2 regions of the Candidatus Clostridium stratigraminis genome follow, and region 1 is predicted to be linked to the other one. Evidence: riboswitches for the same ligand, from Rfam matches in the RefSeq annotation. Region 1 holds a riboswitch; the other holds the start of a gene.
The links. A riboswitch is a leader RNA that binds a small molecule or an ion and turns the genes downstream of it on or off. The one in region 1 is predicted to bind cobalamin.
Positions count from the first base shown of each region.

Region 2: another riboswitch for cobalamin. It lies ahead of ACJDUG_RS05235 (cobyric acid synthase); the one in region 1 lies ahead of ACJDUG_RS02135 (ECF transporter S component).

Region 1 is NZ_JBJHZZ010000001.1:430,472-442,963, reverse strand. It holds gene ACJDUG_RS02175 (aldehyde dehydrogenase) at 1-633, opposite strand, end outside; gene xdhC (xanthine dehydrogenase subunit XdhC) at 763-1,242, opposite strand; gene xdhB (xanthine dehydrogenase FAD-binding subunit XdhB) at 1,235-2,116, opposite strand; gene xdhA (xanthine dehydrogenase molybdenum-binding subunit XdhA) at 2,132-4,423, opposite strand; gene ACJDUG_RS02155 (heme ABC transporter ATP-binding protein) at 4,951-5,721, opposite strand; gene ACJDUG_RS02150 (FecCD family ABC transporter permease) at 5,723-6,775, opposite strand; gene ACJDUG_RS02145 (ABC transporter substrate-binding protein) at 6,802-7,746, opposite strand; gene cobU (bifunctional adenosylcobinamide kinase/adenosylcobinamide-phosphate guanylyltransferase) at 7,885-8,475, opposite strand; gene ACJDUG_RS02135 (ECF transporter S component) at 8,488-8,985, opposite strand; cobalamin riboswitch at 9,160-9,329, opposite strand; gene mgrA (L-glyceraldehyde 3-phosphate reductase) at 9,441-10,430, opposite strand; gene deoD (purine-nucleoside phosphorylase) at 10,824-11,531, opposite strand; gene celB (PTS cellobiose transporter subunit IIC) at 11,905-12,492, opposite strand, start outside.
Region 2 is NZ_JBJHZZ010000002.1:182,182-194,673, forward strand. It holds gene ACJDUG_RS05195 (aldose epimerase family protein) at 1-272, shown strand, start outside; gene lplA (lipoate--protein ligase) at 542-1,504, shown strand; gene ACJDUG_RS05205 (biotin/lipoyl-containing protein) at 1,524-1,760, shown strand; gene lipA (lipoyl synthase) at 1,811-2,671, shown strand; gene lplA (lipoate--protein ligase) at 2,668-3,648, shown strand; gene ACJDUG_RS05220 (alpha/beta hydrolase) at 3,739-4,515, opposite strand; gene ACJDUG_RS05225 (putative ABC transporter permease) at 4,650-5,087, shown strand; gene ACJDUG_RS05230 (CBS domain-containing protein) at 5,174-5,602, opposite strand; cobalamin riboswitch at 5,910-6,115, shown strand; gene ACJDUG_RS05235 (cobyric acid synthase) at 6,363-7,886, shown strand; gene cbiB (adenosylcobinamide-phosphate synthase CbiB) at 7,883-8,821, shown strand; gene ACJDUG_RS05245 (pyridoxal phosphate-dependent aminotransferase) at 8,870-9,913, shown strand; gene ACJDUG_RS05250 (cob(I)yrinic acid a,c-diamide adenosyltransferase) at 10,064-10,603, shown strand; gene ACJDUG_RS05255 (cobyrinic acid a,c-diamide synthase CobB) at 10,638-11,948, shown strand; gene ACJDUG_RS05260 (hypothetical protein) at 11,959-12,492, shown strand, end outside.

The sequences.
Region 1 (12,492 bases):
TGGAATAAGATTTCTTGCTGCTGCCTTCATAACAATCTTTCCAACTTTAACACTACCAGTAAAAAAAATATAGTCAAAAGGAGCATTAATAAGGGCAGAAGTGATGTCTATTCCCCCTTCAATAACTCTAATGAATTTTTCATTGAAGTTCTCTTTAATAAGTTTCCCTATTAACTTTGATACATTTGGTGTAAATTCTGAGGGTTTTAATACTATGCAGTTTCCTGCAGCAATTGCCCCAACTAGTGGTTCCATTAAAAGTTGAAAAGGATAATTAAAGGGTCCTATTATGAGTACTGTTCCATAGGGTTCAGGATATATATAACTTTTTGAACCAAAATGTATTATTGGGGTCTTTACCTTTTTTACTTTTACCCATTTTTTAAGATTTCTTATAAAATAACTTATACTATCATACAAATATCCTACTTCAGCAGCATAGGACTCAAATTGTGATTTATTTAAATCCATCTTTAATGCTTCCATAATCAATTCTTCATTATCCTTGATGACAAATTTAAGCTTTTTTAGTTGTGTTATTCTAAAATCTATACTTTTTGTTTCTCCAGTTTCAAAGAATTCTTTATCTTCTGCTAGGATACTTAAAACTTTATTACTATCTATGTTTTCCATAATACACCTCTATAATTACTTACTCCATTATTTTGAGATTATAGCATATAGAATCTTTTTTATCATCTATTTTGTTAATAATAAAAGGCTTTGTCAACTGACAAAACCTTTTTAAACTTTTTTATTATTTTATTTTTCTTTCAGAGACTTTTTTACTGCACTAAATATCTTTTGATAGCCAGTACATCTGCATAAATGCCCTGATATTTCCCTCTTTATTTCTTCATCTGTATATTCCTTACCGCTTTCCACAAGAGCTGTGGTGGTAAGAACAAGGCCTGGTGTACAAAAACCGCATTGGATTGCTCCTTCATCAATAAAAGCTTGCTGAACTTTTGTTAGCTTTCCATCCTTTGAGGAAACACCTTCTATTGTTTTAATTGTCTTTCCTTCAGCCCAAACTGCTAAATAAGAACAAGAATTAACTGGTGTTCCGTCAATTAAAACTGTACAAGCCCCACACTCACCTACTAAGCAGCCTTGCTTTACACCAGTAAAGTGAAGTCTATTTCTTAATACCTCTAACAGTGATTCTCTTATATCAATTTCAAGTGAATAGGGTTTATCATTTACAATCAAACTTATTTTCTTCATGTTAGCTTCACTCATTTACACTACCTCCAGCTCTTTTAATTGATTCTTTTATAGCTCGCTGTGTTAAGGTAACTATTAAATGCTGTCTATAGTCTTTTGAACCACGCCAGGAATCCCTTGCGTTTGAAGATTTTAAGGCTAAATTTCCTATTTCTTTAATAGTTTCATCATTTATTTCCTTACCCTTAGCATAATCCTCAGCTTCAGTGCATCGAATTGGTGTAGGTGCAGCAACACCTAAAGCTATCCTTAAGTCATTAAACTTATTCTCGCTAGTATTGCACACAACTGCCACTCCAAGCATGGCAATATCCATTGCTTTTCTGTTGCTGAATTTTATATAATTACCACTCATATTGCAGTAATTATCTTTTGTTATTAATAAGGCTGATAACATTTCTCCTGGCAATAGCTTAACTTTACCTGGCCCAGCATAGAAGTCCTTTATAGAAACCATTCTTGTGCCGCTAATACTATCCAGCTTTAAGACAGCATTTAAGGCAAAGAGTGTAGGTGCACTGTCTGCAGAAACAGCTCCATTACAAATATTGCCGCCTATAGTTGCCATGTTTCTAATTTGCGGGCCACCCATGGATACTCCTGCTTCAGCAAGCACTGGTATATATTTGTTTATAATTTCACTTCTAAATACATCAGAGAAGGATGCCATAGCCCCTATAGATATAGTTCCATCTTCTAATAAGGTGATGTCCTTTAAGCCTCTAATGTTTCTTATACTTAAAAGCTCTACTTCTTCCATATCCCCATGATGCATACGTATAAGCACATCTGTTCCACCAGCTATTATTTTTAGCTTTGGATTACTGTCAAACATTTTTAGAGCTTCCTGCATTGTTTTTGGTTCCAAAATATTTGTTATATCATACATTCTAAAAACTCCTTTCTACAGTAAACCTGCTTCTTTAAATTTTTCATATACTGCTTGTGGATTCATAGGCAGTTTATTAAAGCCAACTCCAGTAGCATCTAAGACAGCATTTCTAATAGCCGGTGCAGGTGAAATAGTTGGATTTTCTCCTAGAGATTTTTGTCCAAAACCTCCTGTTGGTTCCTCTAATTCAACAAAAGCTGTCCCTATTTCTGGTGTGTCTAAAATAGTCTGAAGTTTATAATCTAATAGGTTATTATTTAAGTTTTTCCCTGTTTTCTTATCAAATATCATTTGCTCTGATAATGCGTAGCCAAGGGACATGCTAACACCACCATGTACCTGACCTTCTGCTAACTTAGGGTTTAGTATGATTCCAGAATCATGTACATTATAAATTTCTAATACCTCTATCTTACCTGTCAGCATATCTACTTCAACTTCAGCAAAGGAAACTCCATAAGCTGGAGCATTAACTCTGACATTTTCTGAAGTATCACTTGTTATAGGAGCTGCATTTACCCTGTCATAATAGGATTCCATTGCTATGTCTTCTAAGGAACATAAAACCCTTCCTAAGGTTTTTTCTACTATATTAGCATTTACTATATCAAGTTCTTCTTTATTTATACCTGTCTTTATCTTTGCCAGTGAAAGTACCTTATCCTTAACTTCTAAGGCTGCCTTTTTAACTGCTGCTCCTGCAACATAGGATTGTCTGGATGCATAAGCACCTGTATCAAATGGAGTAATATCAGTGTCCTGACTGCTTATAACATGAACCATATCCATTGGTATTCCAAGAACTTCTGCTGTCATTTGTGCAAATACAGTATCGCTTCCTTGTCCTATTTCAGTTGCTCCAATTTGAAGTTGAACAGAACCGTCCTGGTTCATAACTATTCTGCAGCCTGCAAGCTCAAGGCCTACTGGGTGTGTTCCAGAAAGGTAACTAAAGCAGGCCATACCTATTCCTCTTCTCTTATCTCCACTTTGATTCTTATATTTTTTCTTCTTTTCATCCCAGTTGATTAATTCCTTACCCTTTTCTATACATTCAGGTATTCCAAAGGTACGTACTACATTTTTTGTAAGCGGATCTGCGTGTCCTACACTTATTAAATTTTGCATCCTAAAATCAATAGGATCCATCTTTAATTCCCTTGCTATATCGTCAATATGACTTTCTAGCGCAAAGAATATTTGAGGAACTCCGTAACCTCTCATAGCACCAGCTGCTGGTAAATTTGTATAAATTGTTTTAGGATCAAATATAACTGAATTAAAATTATACAATGGTCTAAATTTACTTCCAGCACTCATAGCAATAGAATGTCCGTGAGAAGCGTAAGCCCCTTGTGTTACTATATCCTTAACTGTAATTCCTAAAAGCTTTCCTTCTTTTGAAACTGCTGTTTTCAAATTAAATTTCATAGCATGTCTTGTTCTTGTATCTACGAATACTTCCTCTCTTGTATAAGCTAGTCTTACGGGTCTTCCGTTTACAGCTAAGGTCATTGCAGCAGTTAAAGGTTCAATAATTACATCCTGTTTATTTCCAAAGCCACCGCCAATATAAGGTTTAATAACTCTTATTCTTCCCCAAGGAAGTCCAAGCGCCTGTCCTACTATTCTTCTTACGATGTGCGGAATTTGTGTAGAAGATACAATAACTATACGGTCATCTGTATCTACATAAGCATAGGCATTTTGATTTTCAATATGGCAATGCTGCACAATAGAAGTTTGGAATTCTCCATCAAAAACATGTTCTGAATTTTTAATATCCTCCTCCATGTTGCCATATTGAGCTCCAAAGGAAGCTACTATATTATTAGGTCTCTCATCATGAATAACTGGAGCACCAGGCTTTATTGCCTCCTCAGGGTCTAAAACAAATGGTAAAACCTCGTAATCTACCTCTATTAGTTTTAATGCCTTTTCTGCTGTAAGCTCATCAACTGCTACTACTGCAGCTACAGCATCTCCAACAAATCTAGCCTTATCTGTAAGTATTAATCTATCTGCAACATCTCTATGGCCTGGATCTAACGAATATGGATGTCCCGCAGTTGGAAACTGAATCTTAGGCAAGTCCTTGTGCCAAATAACAGCCTCTACTCCAGGCAGAGCCATAGCTTTACTTTTATCAACGTTTTTAACAATGGCATGTGCGTATGGGCTTCTAAGCACTTTTCCTACAAGCATATCTCTTTCAAAAAAATCATCTGTATACTTTGCTTTACCTGTAACCTTAGCTACTGCATCAAGTCTGTTTACACTGCTGCCTATTACTTTATATTTCATGTTACACCCCCATAAATGATTTTTATATAAATTTATATTTATGTTGAAAAAATATTGTGTTCCTTAAACGATTACAATTATTTTATAATAAAAAATATTAAGACTATTCTTTATTAAATTATACTCTATTTAAGCAATTAAATAAAGCTGTAATCTTATGGTATTGTGGACTATATTGATAGGTTTTACGTGTTTTGCCTTGAATTGATTTCAGAAAATCCAACTACTAATTAACTAGTTAATCTAATTTTATGCCATTAAAAAAAAATTGTCAATATTTAAACAACTTCTTAATGTTCTGCCTTAAAATTTTAATAAACCAAGATTACTTATAATTTTATTTAAGCTTAATAATTACAAAATGCTCTTGATTCTTAAAATTTTTATCTATACATAAGATATTAATAAATTCAAGTATACACAAGGATATTTATATCTAAAAATATATTTTAAAAAAGTATGCTGGTACTTTTAAATAAAAGAATAAGCGACACCGCTATGTACTTTACATGTTGGTATCACTTTTTTTAATTACAAATAATAATATGGGGTTTTTGAGTAAATGGATTTTGAGTTAAACTTACTTTAACCTTATATACATCCTTAATATTTTCTTCTGTAATTACCTCTTCAGAATTTCCTTCACAAAAAAGCTTACCCTCACTCATTAAAAATATATGATCACTATAATTAGAAGCCAAATTTAAGTCATGAAGAACTGCAACTACCATGATCTTCCTATCTTCTACTAAAGTCCTAACAGTATTCATTACCTCTATTTGATGATATAAATCTAAATTAGAAACTGGTTCGTCAAGCAGAATAACTTCCGTGTCTTGAGCAATAGCTCTGGCTACAATAACTCTCTGCCTTTCCCCTCCGCTTAAGTGATTTATATTTTTTTCTCGAAGGCTCCAGGTATTTGTTATTTCCATAGCTTCCTTAACCTTTTTTAAATCTTCCTCATTTTCAGATTCAAATCTTCTTAAATGAGCTGCTCTTCCCATCATAACAATATCAAGTGCTGTAAAATCAAAATCAATATTTGTATTCTGCGGAACCACAGCCATTGTCTTTGCAATTTCCTTTTGTCTTAAGCTTATAATATCGGAATTATTAATGAAGACTGTATTTTTAATAGGATGCAGCACCCTGCTTATATTTCTTAATAAGGTAGTTTTACCAGACCCATTTGGCCCTATTATACTGTAAAAGCTTCCTTTATCAATGTTTAAGGAGATATGCTTAAGTATATTTTCTTTACCAAAATTAAAACTTAAATCCTTAACTTCTAACATACTAAAGCACCTTCTTTTTGTTTTTCATTAATAAATAAAGGAAAAAGGGAACACCGAATATTGATGTTACTATTCCTACAGGTATTTCAGCAGGAGGAACAATTGACCGGGCTAAGGTATCACATAAGATTAAAAATATTGCACCCATAGATGCTGAAAAAGGTACAACTATTCTATTATCTGAACCTAATGCTAATCTTACTACATGTGGTATTATAAGTCCTACAAAACCAATTATGCCGCTGAAGGATACAACAGCACCTACTATAATAGTACTAACAGCTATTAAAATAACTTTTACCTTATAAACTTCTACCCCAAGATTTTGAGCGCTTTCCTCACCCAACATCATCATATTTAAATCTTTTAAAAAAAAGCAAATAATTACTGTACCTAAAAATACAATGGGAGCGAGTACATAAATACTTTTCCAATTTCCTGCAGAAACACTTCCCATTGTCCACATTACAATTTTTTCTATTTCATTTCTCTTAAATATCATAATTAAGGATATTATGGAAGAAAGTAAGAAATTCATAGACACTCCAGCCAGCATAAGTGTTACATCTGATAGCTTGTTTCCTAGCCTTGCTATGTTTAATACAAAGAAAGCTGTGAGTATTGCTCCCAAAAATGCACTTACAGTTGTAAGTCCCATGCCTAAGGTGTTTGCTGCTGCTCCAAAGGCAATGGAAAGAGCAGCTCCTAAAGCTGCCCCAGAGGAAACTCCAAGCACATAGGAATCAGCCATAGCATTTTTAAATATACTCTGATATGCAGCTCCTACTACAGATAAGCCCATACCTACTAAGGCTGCCAGGATAATTCTTGGAAGTCTTAAATTTAAAACTATTATCTTTGAACTTTCTTTAATGCCGTATGTAGAAATAAGGGAATTTAAAAAGGGAATTTTATTAAAAATAATCCTCGCTGTATCCTTAAAAGAAATGTCTACAGCCCCAAAATTAACTGCTCCAACTGCCAATGCAATTAGCACTATTATTGATAAAATAAATATATTTACATAAGATTTCCTTTTGTATACATAAGACATTTACGATTCCTCTATTTCTATTTGTTTTATTTAAAAAGTTCTGGATGAATTAATTTTGCCATTGCTTCTAAACCATCTGCTAGTCTAGGTCCTTGACGATTTATTAAGTTATCATCTATTTCAAGTAATTTATTTTCCTTAACAGCCTTTAAATCTTTGTATCCTGCAGTGGCTTCTATGCCCTTTTTAGTATCAAAAAACTTAGAGCAAATCATTATATCAGGATTCTTACTAACAAGCTTTTCTACGCTGTAATTCCAGCCTTCAACGTCATTCGCAGCATTTGTTCCGCCTGCAAGTTCAATCATTTGACCAATAAATGTACCTTTCCCAGAAGTAAAATCACCGCTTTGGCCATAACCTACTACATAATATACAGATGGTTTTTTGGCATCTTTAACCTTATCTTCAACTTCTTTAACCTTTGCCTTCATACCATCAATAATTGTATTAGCTTTATCTTTTGCATTTAATACCTCAGCTATGCTGTCAATGTTCTTATAAGTTGCGTCAAAGCTTTGTTCTCCAGAATAAACTATAACCTTTATGTTTAAATCCTCAAGTTTTTTTACAGTGTCCTTTGAAGTTATATCAGATACAAATACAACATCTGGTTTTAAGTCTATAATCTTTTCTTCACTAGGATTTGTTAAGTTTCCAATTGAATTAACCTTAGTTACTTCGGATGGATAATCGTCATAATCTGTTCTACCAACTAATTTACTTCCTTTTCCAAGAGAATATATTATCTCAGTAATACTTGGTGAAACAGATACTATCCTCTCTGGTTCCTTATCTAAAGAAACCTCTCTCTTAAATGCATCTGTAATCTTTAAAGGATACTTTGTATTACTTACTTCTTTATTAGTCTGATCAGCCGCTGTATTAGCTGTATTTTTAGTGCTGCAGCCTGTAAGTGTAACTGCAAAAACTAATATTAATGACATTATTAAACTGATTAACTTTTTCATATCTACTTTTATTCCTCCAAAATATATTATTAATTTATTCTTATGATAAATTTTTTTAGTAAAAATTAATATTATCAGAAATATTTATTTTTAATTTTTCTAGCAGCATGCAGTATACATTATTGTAAAATAATGTACTTATTTAATTTTCATTTCAATACCACAAACAACTAAATAAACTTCCTCTGCTCTACTTGCAATATATTGATTTACTCTACCTGCGATGTCTCTGAAAACTCTTCCAAGTACTGTTTCAGGTACAACACCAAAGCCTATTTCATTTGTAACAACTATTACAGTTAGGCTAGTTTCTTTAACTGCATCTATAAAAGTCTCAAATTCCTTAATAATTCTTGTTTCTATTTCAGCTAATCTTTCATTAGTAATAATTTCTGTAATGTTAGCAGCATCTGCGGCATCATCAAAGGTCGTTCCAACTATATCAAACAGCAGATTAGTCATCATTATAGTAGCACAATCCAGTAAAATGCCCTTATGTTTTTTACTTGCCTTAAATACTTCTGGTGCTAAATTCTTATAGCCTTCAAAGGTGTCCCAATTTCTTGGTCTCTGGGCTCTATGTTTCTTAACTCTGTCCTTCATTTCCTCATCGAAAACTATTGAAGTTGCAATATAAAGCACAGATTCATTTATATCTCTAGCCATTTTTTCTGCAAAGCTGCTTTTTCCGCTTCTTGCTCCTCCAGTTACTAGACAAAGTTTACCCATTCCCTTTTCCTCCTACTTTAATAAGAATCTTTCTTTAATTTGTTTTGGCAAAAATACATATACTGCTTCTGCTATTACTACATTTGCAAGGGTTCCTGCAAGTAATGGTGGTGCATAAGCAAATGCGCCAAAGCCTAGTAATGGAGTTGTCAATAATAATCCAATGCCAACATTAAAAATAAGTGCAGTTATTATTCCACCTGCCCTTGCTGCCCAAATGTTAATTTTCTTCTCTAAATTTATTTGTACTATATTAAAGAAAAACATTGTAAGAGCCATTGAAAACATTGTAATTATATGAACCGGTACTGTAAGAGGGAAACCCGAGGTAAGCGCGGTTAAAAAATGTCCACCAGCTCCAAGAACCGCTCCATACCATGGTCCAAGTAGTAGTGCTCCTAAAAATGCTGCCATGGAATCAAAGGCTATGCTTCCAAAAATCTTTATATTGCTTCCAACAAAGCATAGTGCAATTAGCATTGCACAAGTAACAAGCTTCCTTATTTTCATAAAAATGACCCTCCAATACTAAAATACAATTAAATAAAAAAACCTCTACAAACCTGTAGAGGAAGTTTAATGGCTTAAGACTCTAGAGTAATCTAATTAAAATAAAAAGCCCACATAAAAGTGGGCATAATAAACCTTAATGAGATTTCTCAAACCACTTCCCTTCCCTCCGAAGGATTAGTATTGTCCAAGGCAGGTCTCCTGGCTCACGGGTCAATCTCTTCCCACCTTCCCGGCTGTTAACCAGTGGTTAGGATTCGTATCCGTATACAGTAGCGGGGGCTGTAGTGGATTTTCACCACTTTCCCTTTTAAACTAAGTGTACCTAGGGCATCGTATTTAATTGTTTACAAGTTAATAATAGCATTACCTCTAAATAGTGTCAATAAAATTTACTTATTTTAAATCATAGTTAAAAGCTCACTTAATAATATATGATCTTATGATATTATTTCTTATTTAAGTATTTCATCAATTATACTAAGTTCTTCACTTGAAAATTCTAAGTTATTTAAGGCTGCCACATTATCTTCAATTTGACTTACCTTACTTGCACCAATAAGTGCAGAAGTTATACGACCTTCACGAAGTACCCAAGCAATTGCCATCTGAGCTAAGCTTTGACCCCTGGTCGTAGCAAGTTCATTAAGCTTACTTACCTTTATTAACTTTTCCTCAGTAATTTCCTTATTGTTTAAAAACTGTGATGGCCCAGCAGCTCTTGAATCCTTTGGAATTCCATTTAAGTATTTACTTGTAAGGAGTCCTTGTGCAAGAGGCACGAAGGCAATTGACCCTATCCCTTCTTCCTTAAGAACAGTTTGAAGCCCATTTTCAATCCATCTATCTAACATATTATACCTAGGTTGATTAATTACAAAAGGCGTGCCTAGTCTTTTTAATATTTCTGCAGCTTTCTTGGTCTGCTCAGCATTATAGTTTGATACTCCAACATAAAGTGCTTTTCCCTGTCTTACTATTAGATCTAGAGCTCCCATGGTCTCCTCTAGAGGCGTATTTGGATCTGGCCTGTGATGATAAAAGATATCCACATAATCAAGGCCCATACGCTTTAAGCTTTGATCTAAGCTTGCTACAAGATATTTCTTAGAACCCCATTCACCATAAGGTCCCGGCCACATATAATAACCGGCTTTACTGGAAATTATCATTTCGTCTCTATAAGCCATAAAATCAAGTTTTAATATTTTACCAAAGTTCTCTTCAGCAGCGCCTGCTGGAGGTCCATAATTATTTGCTAAATCAAAATGAGTTATACCTAAGTCAAAGGACTTCCTAACTATTTCTCTTCCATTTTCAAATATATCAATTCCCCCGAAATTATGCCAAAAGCCAAGAGATATGGCAGGTAATTTCAAGCCGCTGTTTCCGCAGCGATTATACCTCATATTTTCATACCTATTTTCACTTGCTATGTATGACATTTAAAAGCCTCCTTCTATTCTTTACTAAATTATTATTAAGCCTTACATGCTTGAATATTATAAAGTAATTATAATTTATTTGTGTCTATATCCCTTTCGTAACCATAACTATTGTTTAAATCTGCAGCGTTATACTTTTTACTGCAATTAATAATTATTTTAATTATATCATTTCAAGTTTGTAATTCAAATTATTATGCTTTTTTTTAAACTCTTTCAATACTATAAAAATATTCGTTCCATATAAGGTGGGTATAGAGGAGTTACTATGGTATGACAAAGACTCTCTAGTACGATACTACATTAGACTTAAAAGTGGCAATTGGAAAAATCACAGTGTTATTGAATTTTGAACATAGAAATGGGGCTATTTTTCAATAGCCCCATTTTTTCTTATGCTAATTCTAATGCAATTTCCATCATTTGAGTGAAAGATGTTTGTCTTTCCTCAGCTGTAGTGGCCTCGTGAGTGACTAAAGAATCTGATACAGTTAATATGCAAAGTGCATTAGCACCTGCACGAGCTGCATTCATATATAAGGCTGCAGCTTCCATTTCTACTGCCATAACGCCCATCTTTGCCCACTTCTTCCATGAATCTACATCATCATCATAAAATGTATCGGAAGAATATACATTTCCAACCTTTGGATCAATACCCTTTTCTTCAGCTATTTTAACTGCCTTTTTTAACAAATCCCAAGAAGCAGTTGGCGCATATGTACCAGGTAAATTATATTGACTAGCATAATTTGAATTTGTAGAAGCTGACATTCCTATAACTATGTCACGAACCTTTACATCTTCTTGCATAGATCCACAGGAACCTATTCTAATTACATTTTTAACTCCATAAAAATTAATTAGTTCGTAGGAGTAAATTCCAATTGATGGGATACCCATTCCAGTTCCCATAACAGATATTTTTTTACCTTTATATGTACCGGTGTATCCGAACATATTTCGTACTGTATTAAACTGAACAGGATTTTCCAGATAGGTTTCAGCTATAAATTTTGCTCTTAAAGGATCTCCTGGTAGCAGCACTGTTTCAGCAATAATTCCTTGTTCACTTACACCAATATGAGGTGTTGGTATCATAAATATCACTCTCCAATATTAAATAATAGTACCCAAATTCATTATAACAATTGCTTAATAATGTATGAATACCCAAATCGTATTATAATTATAAGTTATATTGCAACAAATAACCATAGGCATACTACAATTATTTCTTAAAAATTACAAATTATTATATAACATTGCAAGGATTTTGTATAAAATTTATATTATTTGTGTTAAAAATATATAAAAACAATAATACGCAAGAAGTAAATTAAAACTTTTTGTGCATTATTGTTTTATATTTTAAATTAGGTCGTACTGCTTTTTTCATTATATAGATTAATAATTCTTTATTTCAGTTTAAGTCTATATTTCTTATGAGTTATTATTCTAACAGTTATTTAATTTATATATTTAATGAGTTTGAAGCTTTATTAGCTTCTGTCTCCCTTGCTTGTTTTTCTGATAATGCTACAAATGGAATATAGATTAAAATACCTATTGCTAAATTTACTAACTGCAGGATTATTCCCATTACTGAGCCAGTTGCTAAGAATCCACTAAGTAGAGGCGGCATTGTCCAAACTACCAATGCAATTGTCTTTGGAACTATGTGAGCTGCCATTGCTGCATAACTTACAATAGTTAGCACTAAAGGTGTGAGTATAAATGGGATAACGTAAATTGGATTTAATACAAGCGGCATACCAAAAAGTACAGGTTCATTAATATTAAATATTGAAGGAGCCAAGCCTAATTTTGCTTTTGCTTTGTTTTCTTCTCTCTTGCCTACTATAAAAATTGCAACAAGTAAACAAATTGCAGTTCCTGCACCTCCCATATAAACAAAGGTATCAAAGAAGGAAGATGTTATTATATTAGGTGCTGGCTTACCAGCTGCGAAGGCGTCAACATTTGCACTCATTAAAGGCAAGAATATTGCAGTTGTAATTGGAAGTAAAATATTTGCTCCATGTAAGCCAAAGAACCATAA
Region 2 (12,492 bases), on a different contig from region 1:
GGTTAGTAAAGGCTTGTGAGGTGGTGGACGATAACAGTGGAAGGAGTATGGAAGTATACACTACCATGCCAGGAGTCCAATTTTATACAGGTAACTTTATAGAAGAGGGTGTAGAGGGTCTTGGAAAAGATGAAGCGAGGTATTCAGATTACAGCGGCTTATGCCTAGAAACTCAATTTTTCCCTAATTCCATAAATATAAAGCATTTCCCTTCACCAATACTTAGGGCAAAGGAAGAATATAGACACACTACCATCTATAAGTTTAGATAATGTGGCACGGGAACAATGTCATCAAGCAAAATAAATTGACTTTTTAAAAATGCCCCAATAATCATTTTAATACCTTTTTACGGTATATCTTATGATTATTGAGGCATTTTTGTATTAAAATAAGAAGAAAAAGAATAAATATTTCAACAATAGTTATTAAAAATAATGTATAATAAAGTTGTTTGATAATTTAAAATTGTAGAAATAAGGACTAAATTTGCGACATTTTGGTGAAGAATTATGTTCTGGATAGAGGAGTTAGACTTAAAATGAAATATATAGAGAATAAAGATAAGGATGTTTATTTCAATCTTGCTCTTGAGGAATATGTGTTTAATAACTTTAAAGAAGATAGTTATTTACTTCTTTGGAGAAATGATAACAGTATAGTTTTAGGAAAGCATCAGAATATCTTTGAGGAGATCAACACACTGACAGCTGAAAAAATGGGAGTAAGAGTGGCAAGAAGGAATACCGGAGGCGGCACAGTTTTTCATGATACTGGGAACCTGAATTACTCCTTTATAACTCACCATGGACTAGATCCATCTATAGAATATGATAAGTTTTTAAATCCAGTTATTTCAGCTTTGAGGTCACTTGGAATTCCAGCTGAAAAAAGAAGGGATTGTGATATTGCCATAGAGGGGAAAAAAATATCAGGAAGTGCTGAGGCTATAAAAGGGGGTAGGATACTTCATCATGGGACCTTGCTTTTTAACAGTGATTTATCTAAACTTAATGAAATTTTAAAGCCCTCAGAGGGAAAAATAATTTCAAAGGCTGTTAAATCAGTAAAAAGTCCAGTTACAAATATAAAGACCTTTATGAAGGACCAGAACATGACTATAGAGGAATTTGAAGAACATTTACTTAAAGCCTTATTTCCAGAGGGCATTGAGAAAATTAATCTAACAGATGAGGAACTTGTAGAAATAAGAGAACTGGCAGAAAATAAATATGCTCTTTGGAATTGGAATTACGGAAATTCACCTAAGTTTATCTATGAGAAAGAGTCGAGGCTTTTAGATAAGGACATCTATGTAAAATTAAAGGTAGAAAAGGGAACTATTATAGACTCAGAGATTTCGGTAAACAAAATATCTAATGCAAATATTAGGGAGGCTCTGCAGGGTGCTTGCTATAATTATCAGGAGCTATTAAAGAGATTTAAGGCTATTAAAAGTATTGAAAATATAAATAAAGAAGAATTAGCACTATGCTTTTTTTAAATTTAAGGAGGTATACATTATGAAAAAGGAAATTAAAATGCCAAAGTTGAGTGAAAATATGGAAAAGGGAGTTCTTGCAGGCTGGAATATTAAGATAGGAGATGTGGTGAAAAAAGGGGACATACTTTTTGAAGTTGAAACAGATAAGGTTGTAAGCGAAATTGAATCCCTGGAAGAGGGGATTTTAAAGGAGGCTTTCTTTGAAGAGGGCGACGAGGTTAGAGTAGGAGAAACAATTGCAGTAATTGAAGGTTAAAAGACAAAAGGTTAGCTATTAAATGTTTCGGACTAATAAGGGGGAAGACTATGGATAAGAAGCCTAGCTGGCTTAAGGTGAATTATAATAAGGAAGCTGTGGAAGAGATAAGCAGCCTAATGGCAAATCTTAAATTAAATACTGTGTGTAAGGAAGCAAATTGTCCTAATCTTGGGGAGTGTTATAAAAAGCGAACTGCAACCTTTATGATTTTAGGCAGTGTTTGTACCAGACATTGCAGATTTTGCAATGTGACAAAGGGCTGTACTCAAGAGGTGGACCCTATGGAGCCAAAGCATCTTGCAGAAGCCGTAAAGGAGCTTAAGTTAAAGCATGTTGTTATTACAAGTGTAACAAGAGATGATCTTACAGATGGCGGAGCTGAGCATTTTGCTAAAACTATAAATGAGGTTAGAAAATTAAATCCTGAAACAACTATTGAAGTACTTATTCCTGATCTTAAGGGAGAAGCTAAAAATCTGGATATTATAATAAAGGCAAATCCAGAAGTTATAAATCATAATATCGAAACAGTAAAATCCTTATATAGAAAGGTTCGCCCTGAGGCAGATTATGAAAGGTCTCTAAAGGTTATCAGCTATATAAAGAGCAAGGCACCTAACATCTTTACCAAAACCGGTATTATGGTTGGCCTTGGAGAAACAGATGAAGAAATCTATGAATTAATGGATGACAGTTTAGGGGCAGGCTGTGATATTTTCACAATTGGCCAGTATCTGCAGCCCTCAAAGAATCATATTGAAATGAAAGAATATGTTACACCGGAAAAGTTTGAAGAGTACAGAAGAGTAGGAATGGGAAAAGGCTTTAAATATATAGCAAGCAGCCCTCTTGTAAGAAGCTCCTATAGGGCAGAAGAGGCATTAAATTATGGAGGAGAGAGAAAATGATTTATATAGATAACAATTCTACAAATCCATATTTTAATTTTGCACTAGAATATTACCTTATTTATGAAAAGCAGCTTCCTGAGGACAGTGTATTTATATTTTGGAGAACTGAACCTACGGTGATGCTTGGAAAATATCAGAATACTCTAGAGGAAATAAATGAAAGCTATGTAAGGGAACATGGGGTAAATGTAGTAAGAAGAATAACTGGCGGTGGAACTATATACACAGATATGGGAGGCTGGCAGTTCAGCTTTATAACAAAGGGCTCTGCAAGCCAGATAGATTTTCAAAAGTATATTGAACCAATACTTAAGGCTTTAAATGACATAAATGTCCATGCTGAATTTAACAGCAGAAATGATCTTGTTATTGAAGGAAAGAAGTTCTCGGGAAATGCTCAGTGTATGAGTAATGGCTATACCCTCCATCACGGGTCTCTGCTTTTTAATACTGATTTTGAGCAAATGGTAAGGTGTATAACTGTAGATGATTATAAAATTATTTCAAAGGGAATTAAGTCGGTTCGTGAGAGGGTAACAAATATTTCTGAACACTTAGCTAAGCCTATGGATGAATTAAGCTTTAAAAAGCTTATGGTAAATAGTATTATGAATGGCTCAGAGAAGGAATATAAATTAACTAAAGAGGATCTAACTAGAATTGAGGAAATAGCTAGGGAAAAGTTTCAAAGCTGGCAGTGGAATTATGGGACCTCACCGAAATTTAATATAACAAAAACAGGACGTTTTAAAGGTGGAAAAATAGAGTTTAAGCTGGATGTAAATAAGGGAATTGTTGAAAGCTGCAATATCTATGGAGATTTCTTTGGCTTAATTGATATTTCTACCATATGTAGTGCCTTAATTGGCGTAAGCTATAATAAGGAAAGTATAAGGGAAGCCTTATCAAAGCTTGATTTGCATAACGCTTTTTATAATATCAATTTCGAGGAATTACTTGATATAATCTGTTAGAATAGTTTATGTGGCACGGGGAAGTATCTAGTGCCTCATTGGGAGGTATGTGGCATTAGAAACGCCCCTATGCCGCATCGCCTCTTTATCTTATAAAGGAAGCCACTTTAAAACCTTTTGTATTTCTGCATCCCAATAATCCCAGGTATGTTCACCAGAGCCTTCATTATAGGTAAAATCTATGTTAGTTGTTTCTATAAACTTTTTAAAGTTTTGGTTAATTCCATAGAGGAAGTCTTCTGTCCCACAGCATTGATATAATTTTGGCTTTGGTTCTTTGGAAATTAAAAGTTTTTTTGCGAGGAAATAAAGGTCATTCTCACTTCCTGCTAACATGCTTAAGTCACCGAAAATATTATATAACCCAGCGTTATCAGTATCATCCACCGTAGAAACAATTTCTGTCATATCAAGTGCGCCCGAAAGACTTGCTGCAGCAGCATATTTTTCAGGACAGCTTAGAGCAATTTTAAATGCTCCGTATCCCCCCATGGAAAGTCCTGCTATAAAGTTATCTTCTCTTTTTTCGCTTAAGGGAAAAAACTGCCTTGCTATCTTAGGTAATTCCTCAGCTATGTAGGTAAAATATCTTTCTCCATTCTTCATATCTGTATAAAAGCTTTTTCCGGCATCAGGCATTACAACTGCAAGTCCCATTGAATCTACATATCTTTCTATAGAAGTCTTTCTCTGCCAATCAGTATGATCTCCAGATAATCCATGAAGCAAATACAAGGCTTTATATTTATTAGAAGCAAATGATCCTTCCTTGCCTATTTGAGAAGTCTTATTTTGAGGCAAAATCACGTAAATAGATGTGTTCATGCCAAGTACCTCTGAAGAAAAGTTACAAGTAATAAATGCCATAAATTTAAACCTCCTTTAAATCATTACAATTATTAACATTATATAATTTAAGAAATAATAAAACAATAAATTAAATATAGTTATCAAGGTTATACTAATTGTACAAATAATTGAATGCTTCGGAGGTGTCTAGAATGAAGAAACTAGCTGTCTTAGGCTTCATTATGGGTATGCTTTATTTTACTGCTGAAGGTTTTTGGAGGGGGTGGACTAATATTTCAATGCTTTTTGTGGGTGGCTTATGTGCTGTTCTTATAGGTTTGTTAAATGAATTTCCAAAGCGGTATAAGTTTAAAATTTGGCAGCAGTGCCTACTTGGAACCTTAATAATTGTTTCAATAGAATTTATTTCTGGATTTATTTTAAATATTTGTCTAAAATTAGATATTTGGGATTATTCAAAACATTATGGAAATATCATGGGACAAGTATGCATTACATACACTATTTTGTGGTTTATAATAACTCCTGCTGTTATTTGGCTTGATGATTGGTTAAGATGGGAAATATATGGTGATGGGGCGCACTATAATTTAAAGCAGGTATATAGAGACTTAATAAAGTTGAAATAGTAGGCAAAATTCTATTATAAATAGTAATGTAAAAATCAACATTGGTAATGTTGATTTTTACATAAGATGGAGTTTTCAGTATAGGGCTAAGCAAGTAGTTGATGCCGGAATACCTTATACATTTTATTATAAAAATAAGTTAATATGTCTGATCTCTTTATAATTCCTATAAATACATTATAATCATCTACCACTGGGACAAAGTTTTGGCTTATGGAAGTTACAAACAAATCTTCTATATTAGCATCAATGTGGACTGGTCTAATATTAGAATGAACTGGAATCTCGTAAATCTTTATTTTTGAGGTGTTTTTTATATCTAAATTTGAGTCATCTTTTAGCTTCCAAAGAAGGTCTCCTTCCGTCAGGGTACCAACATATCTACCTTTGTCATCTAAAATAGGAATAGCAGTATAGGTATGATATTCCATTCTCTCAATAGCCTGTCTCATGGTATTACTGGATTTTTCAAAAACTACATCTGTTTTTGGTGTTAAGAAAAATGCTATATTCATAATTATTAACCTCTTTCTTAAAATAGTAATTTCAATATTCTTCATTAAATAGCGACAAAACAAATAATAAATTACATATATTACTAAATCTTCGATATATATATCTTACATACTGAATACGACAGTTTTGTGTAGAAATTATTAACCCTTTGTAAAACTGTATATTTAATAGAAATAGCAACCACATTACTATATGAAGATGAGTTTGAAAATATGAGATAAGATGTTAATAAACAAATGTGTTAATATATGAATCAAATGGACAATGTCATTGACATAATTATTAATATAAGTTAAGCTAAAATTACAAGTAAATACTAACTTAGGTGCCTGTTATCAGGTGAAAAGGGAATGCGGTTTAAATCCGCAGCAGCCCACACGCTACTGTAAGTGAAGACAACCTTTAGTAATACCACTCTAACTTTATGTATGAAACTTAACATACTTATGAGAGGAAGGTTAAAGGGAGAATGATGCACAAGCCAGGAGACCTGCCTATGTTATGGTTAATAAAGCTTTCGGTGGGAGAGGTATTTTTGAAGTAAATTTCCGACGTAATGTCGGTTTTTTTATTTTGAAGGTAGTGTGCGATGAAAGCTCACTATTTTTTATTTTGAGGAATAATGGATAAAAAATCAGTGGGGACTGTCCCTGGTGGTTAATTTTTTGTAAAAGCTAATATTGTTTTATATAACAAAGTTTTATCCTATAAAGAAAATATATATTTATTATTCAAAATTTAGTTAAAAGGTGTGATAATATGGCAAATATAATGATTCAAGGTACCGCCTCTTCTGTTGGGAAAAGTATTTTAGTAGCTGCTTTAGGAAGGATATTTAAGCAAGATGGCTACAAGGTTATACCTTATAAATCTCAGAATATGTCCTTAAATTCTTATATAACATTAGATGGCAAGGAAATGGGGCGAGCTCAAGTATTGCAAGCCTATGCTTGCGGCCTAGAGCCAGAGGCTTATATGAACCCTATACTTTTAAAGCCTACTTCAGACAAAGAATGCCAGATAGTTGTTAATGGTAAGGTTTATGGTAACTCTGATGCAATTGGATATCATAATTTAAAAGTTGAGTTTAAGGACATGTTAAAGGAGCAATTTGAGGAATTAGAAAAAAACTTTGATATTATAGTGATGGAGGGTGCTGGAAGCCCTGCTGAAATAAATTTAAGGGATAGGGACATTGTAAATATGGGAATGGCCGAACTTGTTGATGCTCCTGTACTTTTAGTAGGAGATATAGATAAGGGTGGTGTATTTGCTTCACTAGCAGGAACATTATTGCTTCTAAATGAAGATGAGAGAAAGAGGATAAAAGGAACTATAATAAATAAATTTAGGGGAGATGTGGAAATATTAAAACCAGGTATTGAAATGATTGAAGATATTATTCATGTTCCTACTCTTGGGGTAGTTCCATATTTTTCACTTTCTCTTGAAGATGAAGATGGAGCCATTGAATTTAATAAAAGTATTACAGCGCCAATTGATGTTGCAGTTGTTAAGCTTTATCATATATCAAATTTCACAGATTTAGATGCCTTAAAGCTAGAGGAAGATATTTCTGTAAGATTTATTACTAGTGTAGAAGAATTTGGGCATCCAGATTTACTTATTATTCCTGGAAGCAAAAATACTATAGCTGACTTAATGGCACTAAGAGAAAATGGACTTGAAGAAAAAATAGTGGAGTATAGCAAAAGTGGTACTATTATCGGTATTTGCGGTGGCTATCAAATGCTAGGCAATACAATAAGGGATCCTTTTGAAGCAGAATCGAAATTTAAAGAAATCGAAGGTATGAAGCTGTTAGATGTTGATACGATTTTTGAAGAAGAAAAGATAACTACAAGAATAAAGGCCAATATTAACTCACAAAAAATAAAAAGTAATATATTAAAATATTGTAATCACGAAGAAGATAGAATTGAAATTTATGGCTACGAGATACATATGGGAATAACCAATTATGGCATTGATACTGAGGCCCTTTTTAATATAAACAATAAGAATGAACAAAAGGCAAATTATAAGGATGGCGCAATTAGTAAAAGTGGAAATATAATGGGAACCTATATCCATGGAATTTTTGACAGCATTTATTTTAGAGAATATATATCTAATATGTTAAGAGAAAAAAAGGGTATAAACTTGAAACAATCCTCAATATATGAAAACTTAAGAGAAAAGGAGCTGGATAAGCTTGCGGATATTGTAAGAAGCTCTATTGATATTGAAGGCATCTATAAGCTTATGGGAATCAAAAGATGATAGATATTATTTTAGCAGTAGTCCTTGATTTTATAATAGGAGACCCTTATTGGTTTCCTCATCCTGTAATATATATAGGAAAACTTATAAGTATCCTTGAGAAAAAAGCAAGAACATTAGCAAAGCATGAAAAGACTCTAAGGGTTTATGGTGGAGTTATAGTTATAATTGTTGCAGGTTTGAGTTTCTTAATTCCTTATAGCTTATTAAGGCTTGCAAAGCCTTTTCCTTTAATTTATCACATTATAAATATATTAATTATTTGGACTACTATATCAGCAAGATGCCTTCATAAGGAAGCTGCTAAAATTTATGAAGCTCTCAAGAACAATGATATTGAAGAAGCAAGGAAGAAACTGTCTTATATTGTTGGAAGAGATACCATGAGTTTAAATGTTTCAGAAATAATAAGAGCAGATGTTGAAACAGTAGCTGAAAATACTTCAGATGGAGTTATAGCACCGCTTCTATTTGCAATGATAGGAGGAGCACCTCTTGCAATGCTTTATAAGGGAATAAATACTATGGATTCAATGCTGGGCTATATGAATGATAAATACAAATTTATAGGATATTTTCCTGCGAAGACTGATGATTTATTTAATTTAATTCCAGCTAGAATTAGTGGAGTACTTATTTCACTTGCAGCACCTATTGCTCACGGAAATATTTATAAAAGCCTTAAGATAATGTTTAGAGATAGAAAAAATCATAAGAGCCCTAATTGTGCTTATCCTGAAGCAGCTGCTGCCGGAGCCATGAAGGTTCAGCTTGGTGGAACAAACAGTTATTTTGGTGATTTAGTTTACAAACCTACAATAGGAGATAAAATAAGGGATTTGAAGTCTATAAATATAATGGATTCAATTAAATTAATGTATGGAGCTGAGTTAATTTTAATCTGTATATACTTATTTTTTCTAAGCTTTAAGTAGATAATGCAGCAATTTTGAAGGAAAGTTTCCATGGGAGGTTTTATTTTGATTCACGGCGGAGATGTTTACACTGAAGGGCTTTTAAAGGGAATTGAGCTTATAGATTTTAGCTCAAATATAAATCCAATTGGAGTTCCAAAATCTTTTACTGATACAATTGATGAAGCATTAAAAAATATTGAAAGATATCCGGATATTAAATATAGAAAAGTCCTTAGATCACTTAGGGATTATACTGGTATTAATGAGGAGCACTTTGTTCTAGGAAACGGTGCCTCGGAAATTATTGATTTAGTTATTAGCTGTTTTAAAAGTATTTTAATTGTTGTTCCATCCTTTGCAGAATATGAAGCTGATGCTGTTAAATGGAACTGCAGCATAGAATACTCTTATTTAAATGAAGAAATGGATTTTGATTATGAAGATATTTTAATGAAGCTTCATAAAACTCAGGCTTTGATAATAGGAAATCCAAATAATCCAAACGGTAATATTATAGATAAAACTAAATTTAAAAGTATTTTAGATTTTTCAGAAAGTGAAGGAAAAACTATAATTATAGATGAAGCCTTTATAGAATTTACAGGTAAAAAAGACTATAGTTTTACTGAAGATATTAAAGAATATAAAAGTATATTTATTATAAGGGCTTTAACTAAATTTTTTGCCATGCCAGGTATACGATTTGGTTATGGAATAAGTAAAAATAAAAGGCTTCTTCAAAAAATAAAGCAAAAGCAAAATCCTTGGAATATAAACTGTTTCGCTGAACATGCGGTAAAGTATATATTAAAGGATGAGGAATACATAAAAAAATCCTTAAAGTGGATTGAAACCGAAAGAAGTTATTTTCCTTCGAGTTTGGAAAAATTAGTATTTATAGATAAGATATATTTTAGTTTTTCTAATTATATATTGTGCAGGCTAAAAGGAATAACCGATGAAGAGCTTTATAATTTCTGCATGAAAAAAGGCATAATTATAAGAAGAGCAAGCAATTTTAAAGGGCTTAATGAATACTTTGTAAGATTTGCAATAAAGGATAGAAAATTAAATAATAAGCTTTTAGAGGCTATAAAACAAATAGAATGAACCAATGGGGAACCAATAGGGACGGGTCTCATTGGCTAGAACCAACTGGAACAATCTCCATTTATGAATTTTTAAAAGTTTTAAAACAAAAATAATTATAAAAAATGTGGTATGGGGACGTTTCTATGCCACATTAAGAAAGGTGGAATTATAATGGAATTAAAAAAAGGTTATGTACAGGTTTATACCGGTAATGGAAAGGGAAAGACAACAGCTGCAGTTGGTTTGGCAGTGAGAGCTGCGGGAAACGGACTTAGAGTTTCCATGGTTCAATTTTTAAAATCTATGCCTACAGGGGAGCTTGAAAGTGCAAAGAAATTAGAGCCTAATTTTAAAATTTACAGATTTGAGAAAAAGAGGGGCTTTTTTTGGACATTGAATGAAGAGGAAAAAAGAGAGCTTAAAGAAGAAATTCAACAGGCTTTTAGGTTTTGTATGGATGCCTTAAAGGAAGAAAAATGTGATTTGTTAATAATGGATGAAGTAATGGGCGCACTAACAAATAAACTTGTTACAATTGATCAAATATTGGAGTTAATTGAGCTCAAGCCTGAGAATGTAGAGCTTATATTAACAGGTAGGGATGTACCTAAGGAAATTGCAGAGAAGGCAGATTTAGTTACTGAAATGAGAGAAATCAAGCATTACTATGAAAAGAATGTTCCGCCTAGAAAGGGAATTGAATTTTAATTATTTAAAAGATAAAAGTAAAGGGAGTAAATAGATGAAATGCATGGTTATTTCTTCGAATACAAGTGGCGGTGGAAAAACTACAGTAACCTTGGGACTTTTAAAGGCCTTAATAAATCGTGGATATAAAACTCAAAGCTATAAGGTTGGGCCGGATTATATAGACAATGCTTTTCATACTCATATAACTGGAATACCAGGTAGAAACTTGGATCTTTATTTAATGGGAGAGGCTGGAGTAAAAGCAAGTTTTTCAAGAGGCACAGGTGATATAGGAATAGTAGAAGGTGTTATGGGATTATATGATGGAATAGATATTACCCCTAAATACTCAACAGCTCATGTGGCTGAGGTGCTCAGTTTGCCTATAGTTTTAGTGCTAACACCTAAGGCGCAGGTTGCAACACTTTGCGCTGAAATAAATGGAATGAAAAGCTTTGAAAAAGTAAATATAGCAGGTATAATTCTAAATAATATTAGCGAAGATTATTATAAGCTTTTAAAAATGGCTATAGAATTACAATGTAATGCAAAAGTTTTTGGATATCTTCCAAGTGATGAAAACCTAAGTCTAAAAAGCAGACATCTTGGGTTAATACAGAGCAGTGAAATAGAAGATTTAGATAATAAAATTGAGCTCTGTGCAAAATTATTGGAAAAACATGTGGATATTGATGAGTTATTAAGACATTTTGCCATAGCTAAAAGCTATAAGGATGACTTTCACATTGAAGTAAAAGGGATAAAATCAGCTGTAGCATATGACAAGGCCTTTAATTTTTACTATAGAGAGAATATAGAACTCTTAGAAGAGGCAGGAGAGGTAATATTTTTTAGTCCTATGAAAGATTGTAGGCTTCCAGATAATGTTGATTTTATTTACTTAGGAGGAGGATATCCCGAAGTTTTTATTGACGAACTTAGTGAGAACAAAGACATGCTTCATAGCATAAAAAGCGCATTAGAAAATGGCAGTAAGTGCTATGCAGAATGCGGAGGTCTAATGTACCTAACTGAGAAAATTGAAGGGAAAGAAACAGTTGGTTTTTTAAAGGGAAAGTCATTTATGACAGACAGACTTCAAAACTTTGGATATGCATCAATTGAGGTAACTTCCAAAAATTCAATGCTAGCTCAAGGTACTATAATTAATTGCCATGAGTTTCATAAGTCCAATGTAAGTATTGATGAAGATAAAATATATACTTTAACCAAAGAAGTTTATGATGGCTCCATAAAACAGTGGACCTGCGGTTATCTAAAAAATAATACTTTAGCTGCCTATGGGCATGTACACTTTTTTGAAAATATGAATATGCTTAATAATTTGCTAAGCAAGTCTTAAGGAGAATGAAATGGGCATTTTTAATAATAGTAAATTAAAGGTTAAAATTGATAGTAAAAATGAAGTGACAACCTTCAATATTAACTACAACAAGCTTAAAAATATTGAAGATTTCAAAGTGAGTTTTTTGAAAAATTTATTAGGAAACAACTTATGTCTAGCGGTTATAGATTCGAAGCTTCAGTATAAGGAACTTAATAACTCTCTTGAGAATTTAAAACTATCACTTGAAGAGCTAAGTATACCATATGAAGAAATGATAATAAAGGAAGATGAAACAGTTAAGGTCTTAGGTATAGCTATGAAGGTTTCTAGCAGCACCAAAGCTAAAAGATGGATAATTGGCATCATTATTTCACCAGATAGTCTAAATAAGATGATGGGCATAATCAAAGATTACAACATTTATTATTATTTTAATTTTAGCAACACTGAAAAAGATGAATTACTTCAAAGAACATCGGATTATTTAAGTGATGAGGAAGAATTATTTAATAAATTTGGCTTAAGTCTATTTGATGGCATTGCCTTTCAAAATATGAAT